One region of the Arthrobacter sp. fls2-241-R2A-172 genome, then DNA from elsewhere that is predicted to be linked to it. Evidence: riboswitches for the same ligand, from Rfam matches in the RefSeq annotation. Region 1 holds a riboswitch; each other region holds the start of a gene.
What was found. A riboswitch is a leader RNA that binds a small molecule or an ion and turns the genes downstream of it on or off. The one in region 1 is predicted to bind S-adenosylmethionine.
Positions count from the first base shown of each region.

Region 2: another riboswitch for S-adenosylmethionine. It lies ahead of metX (homoserine O-acetyltransferase MetX); the one in region 1 lies ahead of QRM57_RS17445 (DUF1737 domain-containing protein).
Region 3: another riboswitch for S-adenosylmethionine. It lies ahead of QRM57_RS13540 (aminotransferase class V-fold PLP-dependent enzyme); the one in region 1 lies ahead of QRM57_RS17445 (DUF1737 domain-containing protein).
Region 4: another riboswitch for S-adenosylmethionine. It lies ahead of QRM57_RS06440 (hypothetical protein); the one in region 1 lies ahead of QRM57_RS17445 (DUF1737 domain-containing protein).

Region 1 covers NZ_JARVTB010000013.1:32,847-36,035, reverse strand. The annotation lists gene QRM57_RS17450 (NtaA/DmoA family FMN-dependent monooxygenase) at 1-1,328, opposite strand, end outside; SAM riboswitch class IV at 1,494-1,607, shown strand; gene QRM57_RS17445 (DUF1737 domain-containing protein) at 1,621-1,884, shown strand; gene QRM57_RS17440 (rhodanese-like domain-containing protein) at 1,881-2,291, shown strand; gene QRM57_RS17435 (O-succinylhomoserine sulfhydrylase) at 2,292-3,189, shown strand, end outside.
Region 2 covers NZ_JARVTB010000003.1:595,478-598,666, forward strand. The annotation lists gene QRM57_RS08160 (bifunctional o-acetylhomoserine/o-acetylserine sulfhydrylase) at 1-1,087, shown strand, start outside; SAM riboswitch class IV at 1,261-1,377, shown strand; gene metX (homoserine O-acetyltransferase MetX) at 1,392-2,519, shown strand; gene QRM57_RS08170 (winged helix DNA-binding domain-containing protein) at 2,550-3,189, opposite strand, start outside.
Region 3 covers NZ_JARVTB010000008.1:143,598-146,786, reverse strand. The annotation lists gene rsgA (ribosome small subunit-dependent GTPase A) at 1-13, shown strand, start outside; gene hisN (histidinol-phosphatase) at 68-880, shown strand; SAM riboswitch class IV at 1,064-1,177, shown strand; gene QRM57_RS13540 (aminotransferase class V-fold PLP-dependent enzyme) at 1,211-2,617, shown strand; gene QRM57_RS13535 (class I SAM-dependent methyltransferase) at 2,738-3,189, shown strand, end outside.
Region 4 covers NZ_JARVTB010000003.1:190,943-194,131, forward strand. The annotation lists gene QRM57_RS06430 (VIT1/CCC1 transporter family protein) at 1-887, opposite strand, end outside; gene QRM57_RS06435 (hypothetical protein) at 1,113-1,304, shown strand; gene QRM57_RS06440 (hypothetical protein) at 1,301-1,657, opposite strand; SAM riboswitch class IV at 1,674-1,793, opposite strand; gene QRM57_RS06445 (sodium:solute symporter family protein) at 1,983-3,189, opposite strand, start outside.

The sequences.
Region 1 (3,189 bases):
CAGAAGTCCAGGAGGTTCTGCCGGAATCCGCCGTTGCCGTAACTCTTCCTCAACAACCCCCGCCGACGCAGCTCAGGGGTTAGTTTGTCCAGCACTCCATGCACCGTCACGGGATCCACGAAGCCGGAGAAAAGGAACCCGTCGCCGCCCACCGCGGAGCCGGTCTCCTCGAGATAGTCGGCGATTTCGCCCACCGTACCGATGATCGAGTCCCCTGCCCCGCCGCTACGGGCCTGCAGGATCTGGCGAAGCGTGGAACCTGGCGGCGCTGCTTTGGCGAAGTGCTCCAAGGTGCCCTGGTTGCTGTTGGTAGTCAGCTCGGGCAACGGGGCATCGAGGTCGAACTGCTTGAAGTCGATGACAGAAAGGTAGGAGATGGAGTTGAGCTGGCTGTCGATGTCCCGTTGGGTGAGCTCACGCCGCTGGGCACGCAGCTCCTCAGCTTCCGCAGCCGAACCGACCACCGTGGGCTTGAGGACAAACAGGACCTTCACGTCATCGGGGTTCCTGCCGGCCTTCGCAGCCTCGGCACGGATGGAGTCCCGGTATGCCTTCATCCCGTCTGCGCCTCGTGCCAAGGCGATCGCTACATCGGCATGCCCGCCAGCGAAGGCCTTGCCGCGGGGTGAAGCCCCGGCCTGAACCAACACGGGCTCCTCCGGCAGGGGCGCCGTGTTCAGCGGGCCCCGGACCTTGAAGAAGTCGCCTTCATGGTTGATCGGGTGAACCTTGGTGTGGTCTGCGAATACCCCGGCGGAAACGTCCTCAAGCACGGCGCCTGGTTCCCAACTCCGCCAAAGCCGCCTCACGACGTCGACGAATTCCTCCGCTTTCTCATACCGCAGGTCGTGTTCAATCTGCTGGTCCAGCCCGTAGTTCTGCGCGGCGAGGTCGCTGCCGGAAGTCACCACGTTCCAGCCAAGCTGCCCCTCTGAGAAGTGCTGCAAGGTGGCCAGCAGCCGGGCGGCAGTGAAGGGCGGGTAGAAGGAAGCGCTGACCGTGGGCACGATCCCGAGGTGCTCTGTGGCGGAGAGCAGGTAGGGAACCAATGCGAGGGGGTCGTGCTTGGGCGCGAAGGAAGCGTGCGCCAAGGACACCTCGGCCGTACCGCCGTAGGTATCAGGAACGGTAAGTGAGTCCTCGATGATGAACAGGTCGAGCCCGGATCGCTCGAAGGCCCGCACGGCCTCCTGGTACAGGGCAGGCTTCTTCCAGTCATAGCCCAGCCCGTAGCCGGGCGTCCCCCAACCCTGAACTCCGAATCCGTGGCCCACGAACCATCCAAAATGCAGCATGGCCTTGAGTGTAGGACTGCTCTGTTCGTTCACCGCGACCTGGTTTCTTGCGAAGTTACAGGGGGACGTACTGGGTCAATTATGCTCCCGGGACGTCATAAATGGGTCCTGCCACAGCACCCTCCGGTTACGCAACATGACGGCGGGCAAACCCCCGCCACATGCAGCCCAGGCGCCCTGAATGCTACGTTTTTCTTGAGTAATGAGTACCAGCGCGAAGCCCTGACTTGCTGGTCGGCAACCCTCTCTCCGGCGGGGTGCCTCAGGTGACTACTCGGCGTATCGGACAAATTCGAACTGCAAGCGTGACTGAGGAGCACCAGCAATGCCTGAACCCACTGAAGAAAAACTTTCCTACCGCCTGATCACAGGCCCGGACACCCGCGATTTCTGCGAGCGGATCAGCTCCGCACTCGCCGAGGGCTATGTGCTCCATGGCAGCCCGGCAGCCACCTTTAACGGCACGGACGTCATCGTCGCCCAGGCAATCGTGCTTCCCGCAGCGATCGCCCACGCAGACGCCGCCGTGGCCGACGCCGTCGACCAGCTTGAAAATGACGACGACGAAGCGTTCGAGGGCCACGCATGAGCTACGCAGGCGACCTGACCCCGCAGGACGCGTGGGCCAAACTTGAGGCAGGTGCCATCCTGGTGGATGTCCGTGCCGAGGGCGAATGGGCCCACATCGGTATCCCGGACACCAAAGCCACGGACAACGATCCCCTGTTCATCCAGTGGAACCTCGCCGGCGGCATCCCCAACTCCCGCTTCATTGAGGACCTGCGGCAGCAAGCGCCCGAAGACGACGGCGTGGAGCTCGTCTTCCTGTGCCGCTCCGGCCAGCGTTCAATCGCAGCAGCCATCGCCGCAACCCAGGCAGGCTTCACCGCGTACAACGTCCTTGAGGGCTTTGAAGGCGAACCTGACCGCTATGGCGAGCGCACTGTAAATGGCTGGAAAAACCGTGGCCTACCAACGAACCTGGGGACCGACTAAGTGACTTTCAATCCCGACGCCGCTGGCTGGAATCCTGATACCCAGGCCGTCCGTGGCGGTCTTGACCGCACCAACTTCCAGGAAACGTCCGAGGCCGTCTTCCTGAACTCCGGCTTCGTCTACGAATCGGCTGCCGCTGCCGAACGTGCCTTCACCGGCGAGGACGAACGATTCGTCTACTCCCGTTACGGCAACCCCTCCGTGGCCACCTTCCAGGAACGGCTCCGCCTGCTGGAAGGCACCGAGGCTTGCTTTGCGACGGCGTCCGGCATGTCTGCGGTATTCACCGCCTTGGGTGCCCTGCTGGCTGCCGGGGACCGCGTAGTCGCCGCCCGCTCCCTGTTCGGGTCCTGCTTCGTGATCCTCAACGAAATCCTTCCGCGCTGGGGCGTGGAGACAGTATTCGTTGACGGACCCGACCTGGACCAGTGGCGTGAAGCCTTGTCCAAGCCCACCACGGCCGTGTTTTTCGAATCTCCGTCCAACCCCATGCAGGAGATCGTCGACATCGCCGCGGTCAGCGAGCTGGCGCATGCCGCCGGCGCGACCGTCGTCGTCGACAATGTCTTTGCCACTCCACTGCTGCAGCGCTGTGGTGAGCTGGGCGCCGACGTGATCGTGTATTCCGGCACCAAGCACATCGACGGCCAGGGCCGCGTTCTTGGCGGCGCCATCCTGGGCACCAAGGAGTTCATCGACGGCCCGGTCAAGCAGCTCATGCGGCACACCGGACCTTCGCTGTCCGCGTTCAACGCCTGGGTGCTGACCAAGGGTTTGGAGACCATGGGGCTGCGCGTGAATCACAGCTCTGCGTCCGCTTTGAAGATCGCGGAATGGCTCGAGCAGCAGCCCGCCATCAGCTGGGTCAAGTACCCGCTGTTGAAGTCCCACCCGCAAT
Region 2 (3,189 bases), on a different contig from region 1:
CCTCGGCGCGCTCCTGCTCAGCTCCGGACAAGCGGCGGAGACCTTCGCCATCCTGAACATCGCCGAGGCAGGTGACCACGTTGTGGCCAGCCCCAGCCTCTACGGCGGGACCTACAACCTGCTCGCGCATACCCTGAAGAAGTTCGGTATTTCGGTTACCTTCGTCGCAGACCCGGACAACCTGGACCAGTGGCGTGACGCCGTGCAGCCGAACACCAAACTCTTCTTCGGCGAAGTGGTGTCCAATCCGCGCCAGGACGTCCTGGACATCGAAGGTATCGCAGGGGTCGCGCACCAGGCCGGGGTGCCGCTCATTGTCGACAACACCCTGTCCACTCCCTACCTGATCCGTCCCATCGAATGGGGCGCCGACATCGTGGTGCACTCCGCCACCAAGTACCTCGGCGGACACGGCTCGGCAATTGCCGGCGTGATCGTGGATTCGGGGAACTTCGACTTCGGCAAGGACCCCGAGCGGTTCCCGGGCTTCAACACCCCCGATCCCAGCTACAACGGCCTGGTCTATGCCCGCGACCTCGGCAAGGACGGGGCGCTCGGCGCAAACCTCTCCTACATCCTCAAGGCCCGCGTCCAGTTGCTCCGGGACCTGGGCTCCGCCGTCGCGCCTTTCAATGCCTTCCTGATCGCCCAGGGGCTGGAAACCTTGAGCCTTCGCGTGGAACGCCACGTCGCCAACGCCACCAAAGTGGCGGAATGGCTTGAAGCGCACGACGACGTCGAATCGGTCGCCTACGCGGGTCTGCCGTCCAGCCCGTGGTACCAGCGCGGCAAGAAGTATGGCCCCAACGGCACCGGCGCCATCGTCGCCTTCAACATCAAGGGCGGCGTCGAAGCCGGCAAGCGCTTCGTGGACGGGCTGGAGCTTCACTCACACGTGGCAAACATCGGCGATGTGCGTTCGCTGGTCATCCACCCGGCCTCCACCACGCACAGCCAGTTGACCGCAGAGCAGCAGGAGATCGCCGGCGTGAAACCAGGCCTGGTGCGCCTGTCTGTTGGCATCGAGCACGTGGACGACATCATCGCCGACCTCGAAGCAGGCTTCAGGGCGGCCAAGGGAGCTTAGTGGCCCGCCTGATCCAGTAACGAACACCTTCTGTGCAGCGCCGCCCCGCGCCGTCGAATATTCGAAGGGCGGCGCTCCACAGCGCCCATTTGCGAACGATGTGACCCGAAACCGTCACAGTGTTGTCACATTCTTCGCCAGAGTGGCCCGGTTTTTCCTACACTCTTTCTATAGGTCACGAGTGCCAGCATGTAGCCCCGGCTTGCTGGCCGGCAACCCTCCTCCGCGGTGGGGTGCCCCGGGTGAAGACCTGGCCCGTTCGCGCGCAAGGCGACGGGCAAGCGCGAGGATAGGTGTCAAAGGAATGACCATCACTGCAACAGCCATACCCACAGCCGAAGAAGCGGACGGCACGGTTAAGTACGCCAGCATCGGTTCGCTCGAACTCGAGGCCGGTGGTTTCCTTCCGGACGTTGTCCTGGCCTATGAAACGTGGGGCCGGCTCAATGCGGATGCCTCCAATGCCGTGCTCATCGAGCATGCGCTCACGGGCAGCACGCATGTGGCTCGCGGAGCAACCGACGAGGAAGGATGGTGGGAACAACTCGTCGGACCTGGCGCCACCATCGATACCACCAAGTACTTCGTGGTCTCCATCAACATCGTGGGCGGCTGTTATGGAAGCACGGGCCCGTCCTCCGAAGCGCCGGACGGCCAGCCCTGGGGATCCCGGTTCCCCCTGATCACGCTGCGCGACAGCACGGAGGCTGAAGCGCGACTCGCAGACACCTTGGGAATCAAGGCCTGGCATTCCGTACTGGGCGGATCCATGGGAGGTGCCAGGGCCCTGGAATGGGCCGTGACATTTCCCGAACGGGTTGAACGGTGCGCTGTGATCTCGGTCGGCGCCTACAGCACGGCCGAGCAGATTGCGTTCGCGCAGGCCCAGACCCTTGCCATCCGGCAGGACCCGAACTTCAACAACGGCGACTACTACGGCGGCCCAGCCCCCGAAGAGGGCCTGGCGTTGGCACGCCGGATTGCGCACATCACCTACCGCTCGGCCCTGGAACTGGATTACCGGTTTGGACGTCAGCCGCAGCCCCAGGAAACGCCGCTTGTTGCCGCCGTCCTCGCGGAGCGGGGCCGATACCAGGTGGAGAGCTACCTGGACCACCAAGGGAACAAGCTTGTCCGCCGCTTTGACGCGAACAGCTACGTTGCCATCACCGAAGCCCTGATGTCCCACGACGTGACCAGGGGGCGTGGCTCACTCCAAGACGCACTGTCCGGGACCACTGCGCAGTTCTTCGTTGCGGCGGTGGACAGTGACAGGCTTTACTTCCCCGCACAATCGCGGGAATTGGCGGCCGCGCTTCCCGGGAACGTACCGGTCCACGTCATCGAAGCCCCGATTGGCCACGACGGCTTCCTGACCGAAATCGGTCAACTGTCCGCGCAACTCCACCAGGCCTTCTTTTCCCAGTCCTAAAGCAGTGGCTCCCAGCTTAGCCTTGACGTCTCATGCCCTTTTGGTCGGGAGGCCAAGGAAGCGTCCGTATCGCTCCACTTCGGCGTCCAGTGCGATGTCTTCATCAGGCGTGGTGGGCCGGTCCATCCTGATGTCGAGTTCGCAGACGCCGTTGGTGAACGCGTGCCGCCACCACCCTGCCAGGCGCCCGTCCACCAGGACAACGTGCAGCGGGCTGTTGTCCTCGGGGAAGTACGGTGCCTTTCCGCCGAGAAAGTGCCGGGACTGGGAGTACCCCATCACGTACTCGTCATAGCACTGGATGAGGTCAACGCGGGGGAGTGCCGTCTCTTGGGGCGGCCCGGAAAACCCTCCGACGTCTTCGGAGGCGAGGTGAAATTCCAACCCATCGAAAGAGGCCGCCCCGAGCGTTCCGGGGGAGAGCTCACGGGCAACGGTCAGCCCCAGGTTCACGTCCTTCATGGTGAGGCCCGACCAGGCCGCGCAGTCCTTGACTGTGGCAGGTCCACGGCTGGCGAAGTACCGCAGGGCCAGCCGGCCGAGGGCCTGTTCACGGTCCGTGCCCGTCAGCGGCCCATCCGCGGTGCCCGTGACCCGTTCGTCGAACAGGGCGTATGTCTGTTTCAGCGCACCACCCGCGGACCGGACGGGGGTGCCGCTGACCAGTATC
Region 3 (3,189 bases), on a different contig from region 1:
CACGGTCAACTGATCGTGGCGGCTTCACGTCCCCACTGCGGCCAGTGATTCAGGATAGTTTGGTGGCATGACCCATCCCGTTTCCACCTACAACGATGACTTGCGTCTCGCCCACGTCCTCGCAGACTCAGTAGATGCCCAGACCATGGATCGCTTCAAAGCGCTGGACCTGCAGATCGAAACCAAGCCGGACCTCACACCCGTCACAGATGCGGACAAGGCCGCGGAGGAAGCGATTCGCGGCCAGCTGTCCCGTTCCCGCCCCCGCGACGCCGTCCTGGGCGAGGAATTCGGCAGCAGCGGACACGGCTCGCGTCGTTGGATCATCGATCCCATCGATGGCACCAAGAATTTTGTTCGCGGTGTTCCGGTATGGGCAACGTTGATTGCGCTGGTCGATGAAGGCGAACCGGTTGTTGGCGTAGTGAGCGCCCCGGCTCTGGGCAAGCGGTGGTGGGCAGCCAAGGACATGGGCGCTTACATGGGCCGTTCGCTCGCCTCCGCCACACGCCTGAAGGTTTCCAACGTCTCCCGGTTGGCGGACGCGTCGATGTCGTACTCGAGCCTTTCCGGCTGGAAGGAACGCGGCAACCTCGACGAATTCATGGGACTCACAGAGGACATCTGGCGTACTCGCGCCTACGGGGATTTCTGGTCCTATTGCCTGGTCGCCGAAGGCGCCGTGGATATCGCCTGCGAACCTGAGCTGAATCTCTACGACATGGCTGCCTTGGTGCCCATCGTCACGGAAGCCGGCGGACGCTTCACGTCGCTGGAGGGCGAAGACGGACCGTTCGGCGGTAACGCGTTGGCCACCAACTCGATATTGCATTCGGAGGTCCTCAAGCGCCTCAACCCTGGGCTGGACGACCTCCTCTAGCTCCGGTTGCGGCACGGCCCGCATCGAACCATCACGAAATTTTCGACGGCGGACGACCCCTTTTGGGGCCGTCCGCCGTTTTATCTTCGCCCAATGACGACTTTTTCGTTCCACGTAACAATGCGCTTAACAATGTCCACCGGCTTTGGAGTGGCTGATGGGTATGCCCTAACCTTTTTTACAGGTCACGAGTGCCAGCGCTAAACCCCGGTTTGCTGGCCGGCAACCCTCCATTCGCGGTGGGGTGCCCCGGGTGACGACCCGGCCGGTCCGGAACGGATACGGCAAGCGCGGATCCCCCATGCGGGGGTCCCTCTTAAGTGAGGTCCCATGAGCACCGTTACGTTCAACGCCAACACCATTCCGTCGTTTGCTGAGGCAAGCGCAGTGCCGGTTGCTGCTGCACGTCCGCTGGCCGCTGTCACGGGCGCGGAGTTGCAGGCGCCCCTGATCCAAGGCGGCCATGTCCGTTATGCCAACCTCGACTACGGCGCATCGGCACCTGCCCTGACCATCGTCTCGGCGCACCTCAACGAGGTTTTGCCTTACTACGCCAGCGTTCACCGCGGTGCGGGTTTTGCTTCGCAGATCAGCACCTCTGTCTACGAAAATTCCCGGAACATCGTGCGTGAATTCGTGGGCGGCCGGGCTGATGACTCCGTGATTTTCACCCGCAACACCACTGACTCCCTGAACTTGCTGGCCGGATGCCTCCCCGTGGTTGATGGCCAGGTCGCTGGCGAGGTCCTGTACCTGGACATCGAACACCACGCCAACCTGCTGCCTTGGCAGGGTGTGCCCCACCGAAGCGTCGTTGCAGCACCAACCCTGGCCGCAACGTTGGATAAACTCCGCGATGAACTCGCCCAAGGCGGCGTGAGCCTGCTGGCGGTCACGGGCGCTTCGAACGTCACCGGTGAAATCCTCCCCATCGCCGAACTGGCTTCCCTTGCCCACGGGTTCGGCGCACGGATCGTGGTGGACGCCGCCCAACTTGCACCCCACCGCCGCATCAACATCGCAGAAGCGGACATCGACTACCTGGTCTTCTCCGGCCACAAGCTCTACGCTCCGTTCGGCGCTGGAGTGGTGGTGGGGCGCCCTGACTGGCTCGACGCCGGTGTCCCCCACCTGGCTGGCGGCGGAGCCGTCCGTGAAGCCCGGTTGGATTCGGTCAGCTGGGCTACCGGCCCGGCCCGCCATGAGGGCGGTTCTCCCAACGTTCTGGGAGCGGCAACCCTGGCCCGCGCCACCCAGGTGTTGGCCGGCCTGGATGAGCAGGAATGGCATGACCATGAAGCGGCCATACGTTCCTACCTTGTTGAAGGCCTGGAAGCGATTGAGGGCGTCTCTGTCCACAAGATCTTCAGCGATTCCGTAGACACCATTGGTGTGGTCAACTTCTCCGTGGAAGGCTTCGACGCCGGTTTGGTCGCCGCCTACCTCGCGGCGGAACACGGTGTCGGCCTTCGGGATGGCCGGTTCTGCGCCCACCCGCTGCTCAAGCGCCTGGGACTGCCGTCAGGTTCGCTGCGGGCAAGCTTCGGCGTCGGCTCCCGGTTGGAGGACGCCACCAGGTTGCTGGCAGGCATCGAGGAACTCAAGCGCAACGGACTTGGCTGGGACTACGTAGTGGACGAAGGCCGCTGGGTACCCGCGAACGACCACCGCAGCTACCCTGAATGGGCACCCAATACTCCGGGCACGGCAGGCGCAGCGCCCTGCACTGTGGACTAGGAATCCGCGCACCAAAGGGTTCCACGGCTGCGGTAAATTCGTAGGGTACCTTTTGGCAACCCTGTGAAGGAGCTCCGCGTGTCCACGCCGTCCCCCGGAGCCGCGAGTCATCCGGCGGTCATTCCCGGACCAGCAGGACCACGCGGTCCCAAGCTCCACGCCACCCGCAGGCACGAACTGGGCCAAAGCTTCCAGGACGGCGGGGAACATTATGACCGCGTGCGCCCCGGATACCCCATGGACTCCCTGGAATGGATCCTGCCCCAAGGGGCCCGGACAGCGGCCGACATCGGGGCGGGCACCGGCAAGTTCACGTCGCTTCTCCTCCAGCGGGACCTGGAGGTTGCCGCCGTCGATCCTTCACCGGACATGCTGGAACAACTGCGCAAAAGCTATCCGCAGGTCAACGCACTGGTGGGAACAGCCGAGGCAACAGGGCTGACGGACTCAGCATTCGACGTCGTCAGCGTTGCGCAGGCATGGCACTGGTGCGACCCCCTCCCCGCCAGCACGGAGATCGCCAGGATCCTCAGGCCCGGCGGAACGATGGGCCTAGTGTGGAACCAGCTGGA
Region 4 (3,189 bases), on a different contig from region 1:
TGCTCGTCCTCGGCGGGCTTTTCGGGTTGCAGGGAGAGGCTGGGATCGCAATCGCAGCTGAACAATCCCATGCGTTCGGCGGCCCGGTGCTCGGCCGCTTCCTGGGTCATGCCGCGGGCCAGGTAGACCAGGACCAGTTCGTTGTGCTCAATGTCCAGGGACGGCGCAGCGGTGAGCGTGGCCTGCGTGGGGAGGGTGGCGTTGAGCAGTTCCCGTTGCGAGCGCACGGAGACGTATTCTCCCGCGCCCATGGAAAGGGCTCCTGCCAGCAAACCCGCCACGCCGCTCATCAACACCACCGGGCTGGGCACCCCGGTGGCGGCCATGCCCATGACCAGGGAAAGGTTGCTGACCAGGCCGTCGTTCGCGCCAAAGACTGCGGCGCGGAAGGTGCCGGACAACCTGTTCCGGCCACGGGTTGCGAGTCCGCGGACCACTTCTTCATGGATTTGCTCATCCGCCACCATGGCTGGCGTTGCGGCCGGCTCGGTGCCGTAGGGGGAGCGGCCTTCGGCCCGCTGCGCCAAAGCGAGCACAAACACCGATCCGAAGTTGCGGGCAAGGAAGCCCAGGAACTGGCTGCGACCGGACGCCGCCTTGGGCATTCCTGCGTGCTCCCCGAGGAGCTTGAGCCAGTGGGCTTCGTGCCTGCCTTCGGCCTCGGCCAAGGCCAGCAGGATCTGGCGTTCTTCGCCGTCCCGGCGTTGGGCGAGTTCCCGGTATACGGCGGCTTCGGCCCGCTCGTCCGCCAGGTACTGACGCCAGCGCCTGATGTCCGAGGACGTCGGCGCGGTTAGTGGTGCTTCGGCCTCTTGCGGGGCTTCGGTTTCGTTGATGGGGTCCGGAACGGGGCTCGACGGACCGTGGGATTCCTGGTGCTGTTGCACTTTTTCTCCTGTGCTGGGTGGGGTAGTTACGGCCCCATTGCATGCCCAACACTACCGGTTATTTTCGGGGATTTTTGGCTGGTATTCCTTACCCGGAATGTTCGGTGCGCCGTAATTTCGGCCCCTTGACCGGTCCGTGGGCCGGTGCTCAGATGGAATGACAGGGCGGGGTCTCCCGCGCAAGGTCATCGGGCCGTTCGCGGCCCATGGGACGGAGGTTGCATCATGAACACCACCGAATCACACGCCAATTACCCGGAGCGGGCAACTGTGGAGTCCGACCCGGCCTACGACTACGCAGAGGACCAGGAAGTGGACGAGCCCTGGGTGGAGGAAGTGGACGCACCGGAGGATGACGAACGGGTGGTCCCGATCGATGAAACGGACGACTTCCGGGAGGAAGACGAAGAGGATTAGGCAGCTGGCTCCGGAAAATAAAAGTGCCTCGGCAGCCCCATGGACTTTCCGACGGCGGCAACGGTCACCGTCAGCGTCGCTGACGCAGCGCACCATTGGGTGGGGCGCACGGCCTGCGCAAGCGCCCGGGCGATCAACCGCGGATCGGGGTGCCGCAGCGTCACGCTCTTCGCTCCGGTCGCTATGGTGACGGTCCCCAGGAAGAGGTCGACGGCGGGGATCACCGTAACCTTGCTGGCTGCGGGTTCGGCGGGGGTGCCGGGTGTTTGGGCGCCAGGTGTTTGGGCGCCGGGTGTTTGGGCGCCGGGTGCCGGCGACGTGGGGGCTTGGCTGCTGTCGGCGTGGTACGGCAAGGTACTTCTCCTAGGGGGAGTGCTCTTGCCCGCTCGGTTGTCTTGGGTCCGGGGCGGGCCGCTTCCTCATCCGAACCACCCGTGAACATGGGGTTGGTGTGTGGCCAGTCGGAGCTTGGCACCACATCTCTTGAAGCTGGCACCACACTACCGCACGCGCGCGCTCGTTGTGGGGCCTGGTGAGCGTATGTGGGTGGGGTTTTGGCGCGCAGAGCAGGCCCCACAACGAGTACTTTCCGGGGGTACAGCAAAACGGCGACGCTCCCCGATAAGGGGAGCGCCGCCGTCGGGCGTTGCTTTGTTTCGCTTGTCCTGCGTGTTTGGGTTAGTTAGCCCTGCTGGAGCTGACCGGGTGTGCTTCGATCGGCAGTTCGTCGGAGATCGCGCCAGCCACTCGCTTGTCCCAGGCGGCCCGGACTGCGGGATCGGTGCGCGGGGTGAGGAGCGAGATGACCACGTAAGCGACGAACGAGGCCGCGAGGCCGTAGTAGATGGGTTCGTTCGCGTAGACGCCGTCTTCGCTGGGAATGACTCCGGTTGCGAACATGATCAGCAAGGCCAGTGTCAGCACGGACCCAACCGCCATGGACCATGCAGCCGCGATGCCTGTGCCGCGCTTCCACACCAGGCCGCCGAGGATCGCGACCAGGAGGCCGCCCACCAGGATGTCGTAGGCGATGGTGAGGGCTACCACCACGTCTTGCGCGGCCATGGAGATCAGGACCGCAACGATGCCCAGGCCAAGGACCCAGTAACGGTTGGCCTTGACGTCGTGCTCGGGGTTTTCGGTGTCGTCAGTGTTGATGGTCTTGCCGAACCAACTGGCCACGAACGGGACGACGTCGGCGCGGGCAACCGTAGCGGCAGCGATCAGTGCACCGGAGGCGGTGGACATCATGGCGGCGACAGCCGCGGCCATCACCAGGCCACCGATGCCGACGGGGAGGATGTGGGTTGCCACCTCGGCGTAAACAACGTCCTTGCCGAGGTTCGCGACGTCGATATCCGGCAGTGCCACGCGGGCTGCGAGACCAATGAAGGCGCCGGCGATGCCGTAAAGGATGCAGTAGACACCGGCCGTGGCGCCGCCCCAGCGGGCAACGGTGGGGGTCTTGGCGGTGAAGACGCGCTGCCAGATGTCCTGGCCGATCAGGAGGCCCAGCGTGTAAACAACGAAGTACGTGATGATCGTCTGGGTACCGATGCCGTCGATCTGGAAGAAGCTGTCCTTGAGGCGCCCACGGATGCCGTCCATGCCGCCGGCAGCGTTCATGACGAACGGCAGCATCAGGAAGAAGATGCCCACGGTCTTGATAATGAACTGCACCTGGTCAGCCAGGGTGATGGACCACATGCCGCCAATGGTTGAGTAGACCAGCACGATTGCCCCGCCAACGGCGATTGCCAGCCAGCGTTCCCAATCGAAGAGCACCACGAAGATGGTGGCGTAGGCGCCAGTGGACGTGGCGCACAGCATCAGGGTGTACGCGAGCATCACGATTCCGGATGTCTGCGTGGCCTTGCTGCCGTAG